DNA from 2 places in the Pseudomonas sp. GW823-FHT06E10 genome. Region 2 is predicted to be linked to the other one. Evidence: predicted binding sites of a transcription regulator. Region 2 holds the regulator's gene; the other holds the start of a gene.

Region 1 (5,855 bases), on a different contig from region 2:
CTGATTGCGCTGTTGCCGGTGCTGGGACTGATCATCTGGGCCATTGCCGGGCCGCGGGGCAACGTCAAACTCTGAGCGTCGACACTGAACCTGTGGGAGCGTGGCTTGCCCGCGATGCAGGCACCTCGGTCTGTCAGTTACACCTCGGTGATCCCATCGCGGGCAAGCCCGCTCCCACAGGATTGGGGCACACCGAACAAGTGAGGTTCGACCTGTCATGTTGCGCGACGTAGAATGCGCGCCTTTCCCGGCCAATCGAGACGCTCGATTGGCCATCATGGGCGGGTAACCGTCCGTTGCCACCCGCATTCATCGGAGCACTTCCCATGAGCAACATCCCTGCCAGCGACTACCTGGAAACCCTCTACGAAGGCTACGGCCAGCGTTTTCGCATGGAAAAACTGCTGCACGAAGTGCGCACCGAGCACCAGCACCTGGTGATCTTCGAAAACCCGCGCATGGGCCGGGTGATGGCGCTGGACGGCGTGATCCAGACCACCGAAGCCGACGAATTCATCTACCACGAAATGCTCACCCACGTGCCGATCCTGGCGCACGGTGCCGCCAAGCGCGTGCTGATCATCGGCGGCGGTGACGGCGGCATGTTGCGTGAAGTGGCCAAGCACCGCAGCGTCGAGCACATCACCATGGTCGAGATCGACGGCACCGTGGTCGACATGTGCAAGGAATTCCTGCCGAATCACTCCAAGGGTGCATTCGATGATCCACGCCTGAACCTGGTGATCGACGACGGCATGCGTTTCGTCGCCACCACCACTGAAAAGTTCGACGTGATCATTTCTGACTCCACCGATCCGATCGGACCGGGTGAAGTGCTGTTCTCGGAAAACTTCTACCAGGCTTGCCACCGCTGCCTGAACGAAGGCGGCATCCTGGTGACCCAGAACGGCACGCCGTTCATGCAGATCGAAGAAGTGAAGACCACCGCCGGTCGCCTGCGCAGCCTGTTCCCGGACTGGCACTTCTATCAGGCCGCCGTACCGACCTACATCGGTGGTTCGATGACCTTCGCCTGGGGCGCCACCAATACCGCTTATCGCAAGTTGTCCCGCGAAACCCTGCAACAGCGCTTCGCGGGCAGCGGCATCATCACCCGCTACTACAATCCTGAAATCCACATCGGCGCCTTCGCCTTGCCGCAATACGTGTTGCAGGCAGTGAACAAGCCAAGTAACGACTGATGGATTGAAACGCAGACCTGTAGGAGCGAGCCTGCTCGCGATGGACGTGAACGATGACGCGGGATGTCTGATTTAACACGGCGTTCTCAAGTTTTTCGCGAGCAGGCTCGCTCCTACAGAAATTTGCGATGGGTGCAGATCCACCGGAACAATTAGCCAGCTAACAAGGTCGAGATAGAGGTAGGCCCATCCATGGGTTTTATCGAGGAGGCACCAATGCAAAAGTGGAAGGTCACTTTCGTGGATGATCATGGCGAAACCATCAACGAAGTCTTTGAGTGCATCGAGCGCCCGGACTACGAGCGTGCTGCCAAGCTCATCAAGGCCCGGCTTCTTCCTGTCGCCGCCGAACTGGATCTGAACGATCTGGAAGGGCGGACCAGTGACGCGAGCGTCAAAGAGCTCAAGTCCCAGAACAGCATTCAAATCCTCGACATTACTCCAATCTGAACAACACCTGTCGCATTCGCATCCAGGCCTTGGCACGGGCTCTGTCTTGAGGCTACTCTGCAAGCGAGATCAGCGAATGAATCGCTAAGGTCTGGTCTTGTAGCTCCATGCTTGTTTCCCGCCGGCACATCGGTTGCCGTCGCTCGCGCTGTTCGGTTGCGGGTGAGGGAGTACGGAAAGTCTATCCATCGTTTTGAGGAGGACGTTTCATGAGCACAGCCTATCAAGAAGACATCAGCAGCAGCGTGCTGCGCCGCATGAAAGAAGGCGGTTTTGACTTTTCACGGTTTCATCCCATCGAGTTCTACGCCATTTTCCCGGATGAGGAGCGGGCACGCAGGGCGGCAGGTCATTTCCACCGTGGTGAATCCCTGGATGCGCAAGTCAGTGTGCGCGACGACGGCGCCTGGGCGCTGGAGCTGTGCAAGGTCATGTATGCCACCTACGACGATATCGGCGACTTCGAACAGGGTTTCGAAGCAGTGGTCGAGCCTCTGGGCGGCATCATCGAAGGCTGGGGTGTGAAACAGGAGGTTCGAGGGCGACTCGCATAACCTTATGAACAGTGACAATCAGCAATCACGGCTGACCTTTGGGTTGGCCGTTTTCATTTGTGGGTGTTGGACAGCAAAAAAAAAGCCGCCAGGGCAGGCGGCTAAAAGGGAAGTTCGATGAGCTTTTCAGCGAATGCCTGGATTATCCGTACCCATTGGCGGGCAGTGAAATCAACTCTGACTATGCTGGTGATAGGCGACCACCACGCCTTGCAATGAAGCGGGGGCGATCAGGTTGGGGCATTTACCGCACAGGATTGGTGCGGTACGTGCGCGTTGATTATCCAACCGATTGAAATTTAAGCGTTTATGCCGATGGCACGGGCCTTGCGAAGGTCTGGACGTCCGAGTGACAAGGAGTACGGCATGATCCGCACCTATTTTGATGAGATGTACGATGCCGGCGGCCAGGTCCGCCCGCATTATCGGGAGTTTGCCCGTTGGCTGGCCGAGACGCCTGACGAGCTTCTGGCACAACGGCGACGCGAGGCCGATCTGTTGTTTCATCGCGCCGGGATTACCTTCACGCTCTACGGGGACGAGCAGGGCACAGAGCGCCTGATCCCCTTCGACACCATTCCACGCAGCATCCCCGCCAGCGAATGGCGGATTGTCGAACGCGGCTGCATCCAGCGGGTCAAGGCGTTGAACATGTTCCTCGCCGACCTCTACCACGAGCAGCGCATCATCAAGGCCGGCATCATTCCGGCCGAGCAGGTGCTGGCCAACGAGCAGTACCAGTTGGCGATGCAGGGCCTGGACCTGCATCGCGATATCTATTCGCACATCTCCGGCGTCGACCTGGTGCGCGACGGTGACGGCACCTACTACGTGCTCGAAGACAATCTGCGTACGCCGAGCGGCGTCAGCTACATGCTCGAAGATCGCAAGATGATGATGCGCCTGTTTCCCGAGCTGTTCGCGGCGCAACGCATTGCCCCCATCGACCACTACCCGAACCTGCTGCTTGACACCCTGAAAAGTTCAAGCCCCATCGATAACCCGAGCGTGGTGGTGCTGACGCCGGGGCGCTTTAACAGTGCGTTCTTCGAACATGCGTTCCTGGCGCGGGAAATGGGCGTGGAACTGGTGGAGGGCGCGGACCTGTTCGTGCGTGACGACAAGGTCTACATGCGCACCACCGACGGGCCGAAAGCGGTCGACGTGATTTATCGTCGCCTCGACGACGCCTTCCTCGATCCCCTGGCCTTCAATCCGGAATCGATGCTTGGTGTGCCGGGGCTGCTGTCGTCCTACCGTTCCGGCAACGTGGTGCTGGCCAATGCCATTGGTACGGGGGTAGCGGACGACAAATCGGTGTATCCGTTCGTTACCGACATGATCCGTTTCTACCTCGATGAAGAACCGATCCTGAAGAACGTGCCGACCTGGCAATGCCGTAATCCGTCTGAGCTTTCCCATGTGCTGGCCAATCTTCCAGAACTGGTGGTCAAGGAAACCCAAGGTTCCGGCGGGTACGGAATGCTGGTGGGGCCGGCGGCGACGGCGGCGGAAATCGAAGCCTTCCGTGCGCGGATCATCGCCAAGCCCCATGCGTATATCGCGCAACCGACGCTGTCGCTGTCGACCTGTCCGACCTTTGTCGAAAACGGCATTGCGCCACGCCATATCGACTTGCGGCCGTTTGTTCTGTCGGGTCGTGAAACCCGGGTCGTGCCCGGCGGCTTGACCCGCGTCGCCCTGCGCGAAGGCTCCCTGGTGGTCAATTCCTCCCAGGGCGGTGGAACCAAGGACACCTGGGTGGTCGAGGATTAAAGGAAGCCTGTCATGTTAAGTAGAACTGCCTCGGATTTGTATTGGATGTCGCGTTACCTGGAGCGGGCGGAAAACCTCGCCCGGATGCTCGACATCAGCTATTCGCTGTCGCTGATGCCGCAGGACGGTCGTGGCGACGGTTTGCACGAACTGGCCATGCCGCTGTTGATCACCGGCACCCTGGACGATTACCTGGAGCGCCATGGCGAACTGCATGCCGAACGGCTGCTGCATTTCTTCGCCCTGGATGCGGCCAACCCGGCGAGCATCTACAGCTGCCTCGGTGCGGCACGGGCCAGTGCCCATGCGGTGCGTGGGCGCATCACCGCCGACATGTGGGAAAACATCAACGCCACCTGGCTGGAAATTCGCGGCATCGCCGAACAGGGCCTCAGTCGCTATGGCATGAGCCGTTTCTGCGAGTGGATCAAGGAACGTTCCCACCTGTTCCGGGGTGCGTCCTACGGCACCATCATGCGTAACGATGCGTTTCGCTTCATTCGTCTGGGGACCTTTATCGAACGGGCGGACAATACCTTGCGTCTGCTCGATGCCCGCTACGAAATGGCCGGCGATCAGGCCGAAGCGGTCAGCGATGGCACCGCTCACGCGTATTACCAGTGGAGCGCGTTGTTGCGGGCGTTGTCGTCGTTCGAGGCCTACACGGAAATCTACCGCGACGCCCCCGGCGCCCGGCATGTGGCGGAGTTGCTGTTGCTGCGGGCCGATGTACCGCGATCCCTGCGCGCCTGCACCGAAGAAATCGACCAGATTCTCTCGCAATTGCCGGGGGCCAACGGTCGCCCGGCACAACGCCTGGCGGCAGAAATGGACGCACGCCTGCGCTACACCGGCATCCATGAAATTCTCGAAGAAGGCCTGCACGCCTGGCTGACCGAGTTCATCCCGCTGGTGCGCCAGTTGGGTAACGCGATTCACAGTTCTTATCTGGAGGCCGCATGAGACTTTCCATTAGCCACGAAACCACCTATCACTACGAAGACAAGGTGCGGGCGAGCATCCAGTATCTGCGCCTGACCCCCCACGACAGCGAGCGCCAGCACGTGCTCAGCTGGCAGCTCGACCTGCCACGTCCGGTGCGGGCGCAACTCGATCCGTTCGGCAACATCCTGCATGTGCTGACCATGGACGAGCCCCATGAGGCGATCATCATCGGTGCCCGTGGCCAGGTCGATATCGACGAATTGCGTGAGGCCGAACACGAGAGCCAGTCGGCACTGCCGTTTCTGCGCTTCACCCGTTTGACCGAAGCCGACGCCGCCCTGCGTGCGTTCGCCGAGAAGGAATGCAGGCAACGCCGCGATCGCACGGCGCTGATTGATCTGATGCATGGCCTCAACCAGCATATGACCTACACACCGGGCTCCACGGAAGTGGACACCAGCGCGGCCCAGGCCTTTGCCGGACGGTCCGGCGTGTGCCAAGACCACACCCACGCGTTTCTCGCCTGCACCCGCAGCCTGGGCATTCCAGCGCGCTATGTGTCGGGCTACCTGTACAGCGAAAACAGCGAACACCTGGCCAGCCACGCCTGGGCCGAAGCCTGGCTGGATGACGCCTGGTACAGCTTCGACGTGACCAATGAGCTGGCCCGGCCGGAACGCCATCTGAAACTGGCGGTGGGCCTGGATTACCTGGATGCCTGCCCGGTGCGCGGGATGCGCCGGGGCGGCGGGTGTGAGCAGATGCACGCCAAGGTGCTGGTATCACCGACGCCAGCGCCGGTGATTTCAGTGCAGCAGCAGTAGGCGCGATACCAAGGAACCTTGTGGGAGCGAGCTTGCTCGCGATGGCGTCATTTCAGTCAATACTTTTGTGACTGATACACCGCTATCGCGAGCAAGCTCGCTCC
Region 2 (5,855 bases):
CATCGCGGCGATATTCGCTGCGGTTGGCTACTGGAACATCAGCCCGGAACGCTTCCTCGACAAGCCGGTAACGCCGGTCGATGAAAGCGCGATCGACTATTACGCCATCAACGCCCACAGCGTGCAGTACCTGCCCGACGGCAAGCTGCAATATGATCTGGTGTCCGACAAGGTCGAGCACGTGAAAGCGACCGAGGTGACATTGCTGACCAACCCCGACCTGAACGTGTTCCGCGGCACTGAATTCCCGTGGCACGTCCAGAGCCTGCGCGGCGAGGTCAACCCTGATGGCACACAGGTCGAACTGATCGATGACGTGCGCATCACGCGCTTCGACGAGAAAAACCGTAGAACCCTGATCACCAGCACCCGCATGACCGTGTTCCCGCAGCAGCAATATGCGCAGACCGAGCAAGACGTTAGAATCGACGGCGCTGGCGGTGTATCGACTGGCAAGGGAATGAAAGCGTATTTGAAAGAAAGCAGGATACACCTGCTATCGAACGTAAGAGGACAGTATGAGGCTCGTTAAAACCCTCCCGATTTTGCTCAGTCTGGGCGCAGCACTGGGAAGCGTGAGCGCCTGGGCTCTGCCGGAAGACCAACAGCAGCCTATCCGTATTCAGGCCGACGATGCCCAACTGGACGACAAGCAAGGTATTGCTACCTATAAGGGTGACGTGATCATCACCCAAGGCTCGATGAAGGTGACAGGCAACACCGTTACCATCACCCGCACCCCGGCTGGCGACATTGACGTAGTGACCTCGGTGGGCAACCTGGCGTACTTCGAGCAATTGCAAACGGCTGGCGACACCAAGCCTGTCCAGGGTTGGGGCGTGACGATCCAGTATCACGCTTCGCAAAATCGCGTCGTACTGATCGACAAGGCCAAAGTTGTCGACAAGGACAACAACGTCACCCAAGGCGAGAAAATTGTCTACGACACGGACAAGAAACTCGCCAGCGCCGGTCGAGCCACAGGCAGCAAGATCACCGAGGCGCGTCCGCGTATCGACATGGTGATCCAGCCGAAGAAGAAAACCGACGAGAAAAAGGCCCAGTAATGGCAACTCTGAAAGCTCAGCATCTGGCCAAGAGCTACAAGAGCCGCCAGGTCGTGCGTGACGTCAGCCTGTCCATCGACAGCGGCCAGATCGTCGGCCTGCTTGGCCCGAACGGCGCCGGCAAGACCACCTGCTTCTACATGATCGTCGGCCTGGTGCAAGCCGACCAGGGCCGCGTCCTGATCGATGACCTGGACGTCAGCCACCAACCGATGCACGGCCGCGCAAAGGCTGGTATCGGCTACTTGCCGCAAGAAGCATCGATCTTCCGCAAACTGTCGGTGGCCGACAACATCATGGCCATCCTCGAGACCCGCAAGGAACTCGACAAGGCCGGTCGTCGCAAGGAGCTGGAAAGCCTGCTGCAGGAATTCCACATCAGCCACATCCGCGACAACCTGGGCATGAGCCTGTCCGGTGGTGAGCGCCGTCGCGTGGAAATCGCCCGCGCCCTGGCCACCAACCCGAAATTCATCCTCCTCGACGAGCCCTTCGCCGGCGTGGACCCGATTTCGGTCGGCGACATCAAGCAGATCATTCACCACCTCAAGGCCAAGGGCATTGGCGTGCTGATCACGGACCACAACGTTCGTGAAACCCTGGATATCTGTGAAACCGCCTATATCGTCAATGACGGCCAACTGATTGCCGAAGGCGACGCAGAGACCATCCTGGCCAACGACCTGGTCAAGGAAGTGTATCTGGGCCATGAGTTCCGCCTGTAAGCGCTGAGCCGTGCCCAGGCAGTTGCCCGGGCACCTGACCAGCCACTCACCAGCGCTTCCGTGCCGACAAGCGTGGTCAGCCCTCGACAAGGGCAGCGCTGCAACACAGCTTTATAGTTTTTTATTGTTACAGCGCTCTAGGCAAACCCTTTAGTTTCAGGCATATAATTTGCTTAAGTTTGGCGCCCCGGCGCCCTGTAGTGGATGGCGCATGTGCGCCGGCGAATAAGGTGTTAAGCCCCTGCCATGAAACCATCGCTAGTCTTGAGAATGGGCCAGCAGCTGACGATGACACCGCAGCTGCAACAGGCCATCCGCCTGCTCCAATTGTCGACCCTGGACCTGCAACAGGAAATCCAGGAGGCCCTGGAGTCCAATCCGATGCTCGAACGCCAGGAAGAAGGCGACGACTTCGACAATTCCGACCCCCTGGCCGACAACGCCGAACAAAAGCCCAACACCGACATCCAGGAGCCCTCCTACCAGGAGAGCGCCCCGACGGTTGATAACCTCGATGAGGGTGACTGGAACGAGCGTATCCCCAACGAACTCCCCGTCGACACCGCGTGGGAAGATGTTTACCAGACCAGCGCCAGCAGCCTGCCCAGCAATGATGATGACGAGTGGGACTTCACCACCCGCACCTCGGCCGGCGAAAGCCTGCAGAGCCACTTGCTGTGGCAACTGAACCTGGCCCCGATGTCCGACACCGATCGCCTGATCGCCGTAACCCTGATCGACTGCATCAACAATCAGGGCTACCTGGACGAAACCCTCGAGGAAATCCTCGAAGCGTTCGACCCGGAACTGGACATCGAACTGGACGAAATCGAAGCCGTCCTGCACCGCATCCAGCAATTCGAGCCCGCCGGCATCGGCGCCCGCAACCTGGGCGAATGCCTGCTGCTGCAATTGCGCCAGCTGCCTGCCAAGACCCCTTGGCTGGCCGAGGCCAAGCGCCTGGTCACCGATTACATCGACCTGCTTGGCAGCCGCGACTACAGCCAGTTGATGCGTCGCATGAAGCTCAAGGAAGATGAGCTGCGCCAGGTCATCGAGCTGGTCCAGAGCCTCAACCCGCGCCCGGGCTCGCAGATCGAGTCCACCGAAGCCGAGTACGTCGTTCCTGACGTCATCGTGCGCAAGGACAACGAGCGCTGGCTGGTGGAGCTCAATCAGGAGTCGGTGCCACGGCTGCGGGTCAATGCCCAGTACGCCGGTTTCGTGCGCCGCGCCGACACCAGCGCCGACAATACCTTCATGCGCAATCAGTTGCAGGAGGCCCGCTGGTTCATCAAGAGCCTGCAAAGCCGCAATGAAACCCTGATGAAGGTTGCCACCCAGATCGTCGAGCATCAGCGCGGCTTTCTGGAGTACGGCGACGAAGCCATGAAGCCGCTGGTCCTGCATGACATCGCCGAAGCGGTCGGCATGCATGAATCGACGATTTCACGGGTGACCACCCAGAAGTTCATGCACACCCCCCGGGGCATTTATGAACTGAAGTACTTTTTTTCCAGTCACGTAAGCACCTCCGAAGGCGGCGAATGCTCGTCCACGGCGATCCGGGCGATCATCAAAAAACTGGTTGCAGCGGAAAATCAGAAAAAGCCGTTGAGTGACAGCAAGATCGCTGGTTTACTGGAGGCACAAGGCATTCAGGTGGCTCGCCGCACCGTCGCCAAGTACCGCGAATCCCTCGGGATCGCGCCTTCGAGCGAACGCAAGCGGTTGATGTAGGGCCACGCCACAGCGTTCCAGTGGTAGATCATCTGATCTGCCGCTTTATGCACTGGCAACGAAGGAGAAGCTGTATGCAAGTCAACATCAGTGGACACCAACTGGAAGTGACCGAACCTCTTCGCACCTACATCGGCGAAAAACTCGAACGATTGGAGCGACATTTCGACAAGATCACTAATGTGCAGGTCACGATGACCGTCGAAAAACTGAAGCAGAAAATCGAAGCCACGCTGCATATTCCCGGGAATGAAGTGGTCGCCAACGCGGAACATACCGATATGTATGCCGCGATCGACGCACTCACCGACAAGCTGGATAAACAACTCAAAAAGCATAAGGAAAAGACCCAGAGCCTCCTCCAGGGCGCAACCGGTCGTTAACACTCCCAACCCATGATCCGACTTGAAAGTATCCTGACCCCCGGCCGTTCCCTGGTGAACGTGCCGGGAGGCAGTAAAAAGAAAGCCCTCGAACAAATTGCCAATCTTATCGCCCGCGAAGTGCCGGCCCTGGAGATGCAAGATGTCTTCGAGGCGCTGATCGCCCGTGAAAAACTCGGTTCCACCGGGTTTGGCAATGGCATCGCTATTCCACATTGCCGTCTCAAGGGCTGTGTTTCGCCCATCAGTGCATTGATGCACCTGGACGCCCCTATCGATTTCGACGCCATCGACGGCGCGCCGGTTGACCTGCTGTTCGTGCTGTTGGTCCCGGAAGCCGCCACCGATGCGCACCTTGAGCTGCTGCGACAGATCGCCAGCATGCTCGACCGCAAGGAAGTTCGCGAAAAGCTGCGTAGTGCTGCAAGCAACGAAGCCCTGTATCAGGTTGTCCTTGACGAGCAAAACGGTCAGTAATCATGCGCTTGATCATCGTCAGTGGCCGTTCCGGCTCAGGTAAAAGTACCGCCCTCGACGTTCTTGAGGACAGCGGCTACTACTGCATCGACAACCTGCCAGCCGGTCTGCTGCCGGAGCTGGCCGAACGCGCCCTGGTTCATACCGAGATGTTGCAGCCGCTGGTCGCCGTTTCCATTGACGCGCGCAACCTGCCCAGCCACCTGTCACGCTTCCCCGACCTGCTCGAGGAAGTCCGTGCCCGCCACATCCAGTGCGATGTGCTGTACCTGGACGCCGACGAAGAAACACTGCTCAAGCGCTTCTCGGAAACCCGACGGCGTCACCCCCTGACCAACGCCAACCGCTCGCTGGCCGAAGCCATCAGCGTCGAGAGCGTCCTGCTCGGGCCGATTGCCGACCTCGCCGATCTCAAGATCAACACTACCAGCCTGAACCTGTATCAACTGCGCGATGCCATCAAACTGCGCCTGTTGAATCAACCGGAACCCGGTACTGCGTTCCTGGTGGAATCCTTCGGCTTCAAGCGCGGCATGCCGGTGGACGCCGACCTGGTGTTCGATGTGCGCTGCCTGCCCAACCCTTACTGGAAACCGGAGTTGCGCGAACAGTCCGGGCTCGATCAACCGGTTGCCGAATACCTGGCGGCTCAGCCGGATGTCGAAGAGATGTTCCAGGACATTTCCACATACCTGCTAAAGTGGCTGCCTCGCTTTGCCGCCAGCAACCGCGCCTACGTCACCATTGCCATTGGCTGCACTGGCGGACATCACCGTTCCGTCTACCTGACCGAGCGTCTGGGGCAAACGCTGCAACAATCCCTGAAGAACGTCCAGGTCCGCCACCGCGACCTCAGCTAAAGGATTCACATCGCGATGCCTGCTCTGGAAATCGAAATCATCAATAAACTGGGTCTGCACGCTCGCGCTTCTGCAAAATTCGTTGGGGTAGCAGGTCAGTTCCCGTGCCAGATCAGGGCCGGACGTACACCACAGTCCATGGTCGATGGCAAAAGCATCATGGCGATGATGATGCTGGCCGCCGGCAAAGGCACCACGATCCACTTGAGCACAGAAGGCGAGCAGGAACAGGAAGCGCTGGATGCTCTGGTGGCGTTGATCAACAACTTCTTCGACGAAGGCGAGTAATACAACCACAAAAGCCCCTCACCACAAATCAAGCGAGGGCCGTATCCATCACCATCATCAAACAAAACCCCATCAGCAGCCCGAGACTGGCAAGCTTGTCATGACCATTGCGGCGCGACTCGGGAATGACTTCGTGGGTCACCACCAGCAGCATCGCCCCTGCCGCCAGCGCCAATCCCAAAGGCAGCAGCAGTTCGGCCAGGCTCACCAGCCACGCGCATAGCAGTGCGAACACCGGTTCTACCAAACCTGACGCCGCACCGATCAGGAACGCCTTGCCCCGGGACATCCCTGCCCCGGCCAGCACCAAAGCGA

The links. Region 2 encodes sigma-54, which starts transcription at its own class of promoters, with help from an activator protein. Its sites were predicted from a motif close to ANTGGCATNNANNTTGCTNT; they were not measured.
Region 1: AC1Q6Y_RS22465 (circularly permuted type 2 ATP-grasp protein) is a predicted target of sigma-54. The motif match lies at 2,521-2,540, and genes of this name have one in related genera.

What each region holds. Positions count from the first base shown of each region.
Region 1 covers NZ_JBXAHJ010000015.1:129,314-135,168, reverse strand. Annotated here, with positions in the region: gene AC1Q6Y_RS22485 (PLD nuclease N-terminal domain-containing protein) at 1-75, shown strand, start outside; gene speE (polyamine aminopropyltransferase) at 327-1,202, shown strand; gene AC1Q6Y_RS22475 (hypothetical protein) at 1,419-1,652, shown strand; gene AC1Q6Y_RS22470 (ribonuclease E inhibitor RraB) at 1,862-2,206, shown strand; gene AC1Q6Y_RS22465 (circularly permuted type 2 ATP-grasp protein) at 2,573-3,982, shown strand; gene AC1Q6Y_RS22460 (alpha-E domain-containing protein) at 3,995-4,945, shown strand; gene AC1Q6Y_RS22455 (transglutaminase family protein) at 4,942-5,751, shown strand.
Region 2 covers NZ_JBXAHJ010000013.1:12,053-17,907, forward strand. Annotated here, with positions in the region: gene lptC (LPS export ABC transporter periplasmic protein LptC) at 1-532, shown strand, start outside; gene lptA (lipopolysaccharide transport periplasmic protein LptA) at 519-1,067, shown strand; gene lptB (LPS export ABC transporter ATP-binding protein) at 1,067-1,792, shown strand; gene AC1Q6Y_RS20300 (RNA polymerase factor sigma-54) at 2,039-3,532, shown strand; gene hpf (ribosome hibernation-promoting factor, HPF/YfiA family) at 3,607-3,915, shown strand; gene ptsN (PTS IIA-like nitrogen regulatory protein PtsN) at 3,928-4,392, shown strand; gene rapZ (RNase adapter RapZ) at 4,395-5,252, shown strand; gene AC1Q6Y_RS20320 (HPr family phosphocarrier protein) at 5,268-5,540, shown strand; gene AC1Q6Y_RS20325 (ZIP family metal transporter) at 5,569-5,855, opposite strand, start outside.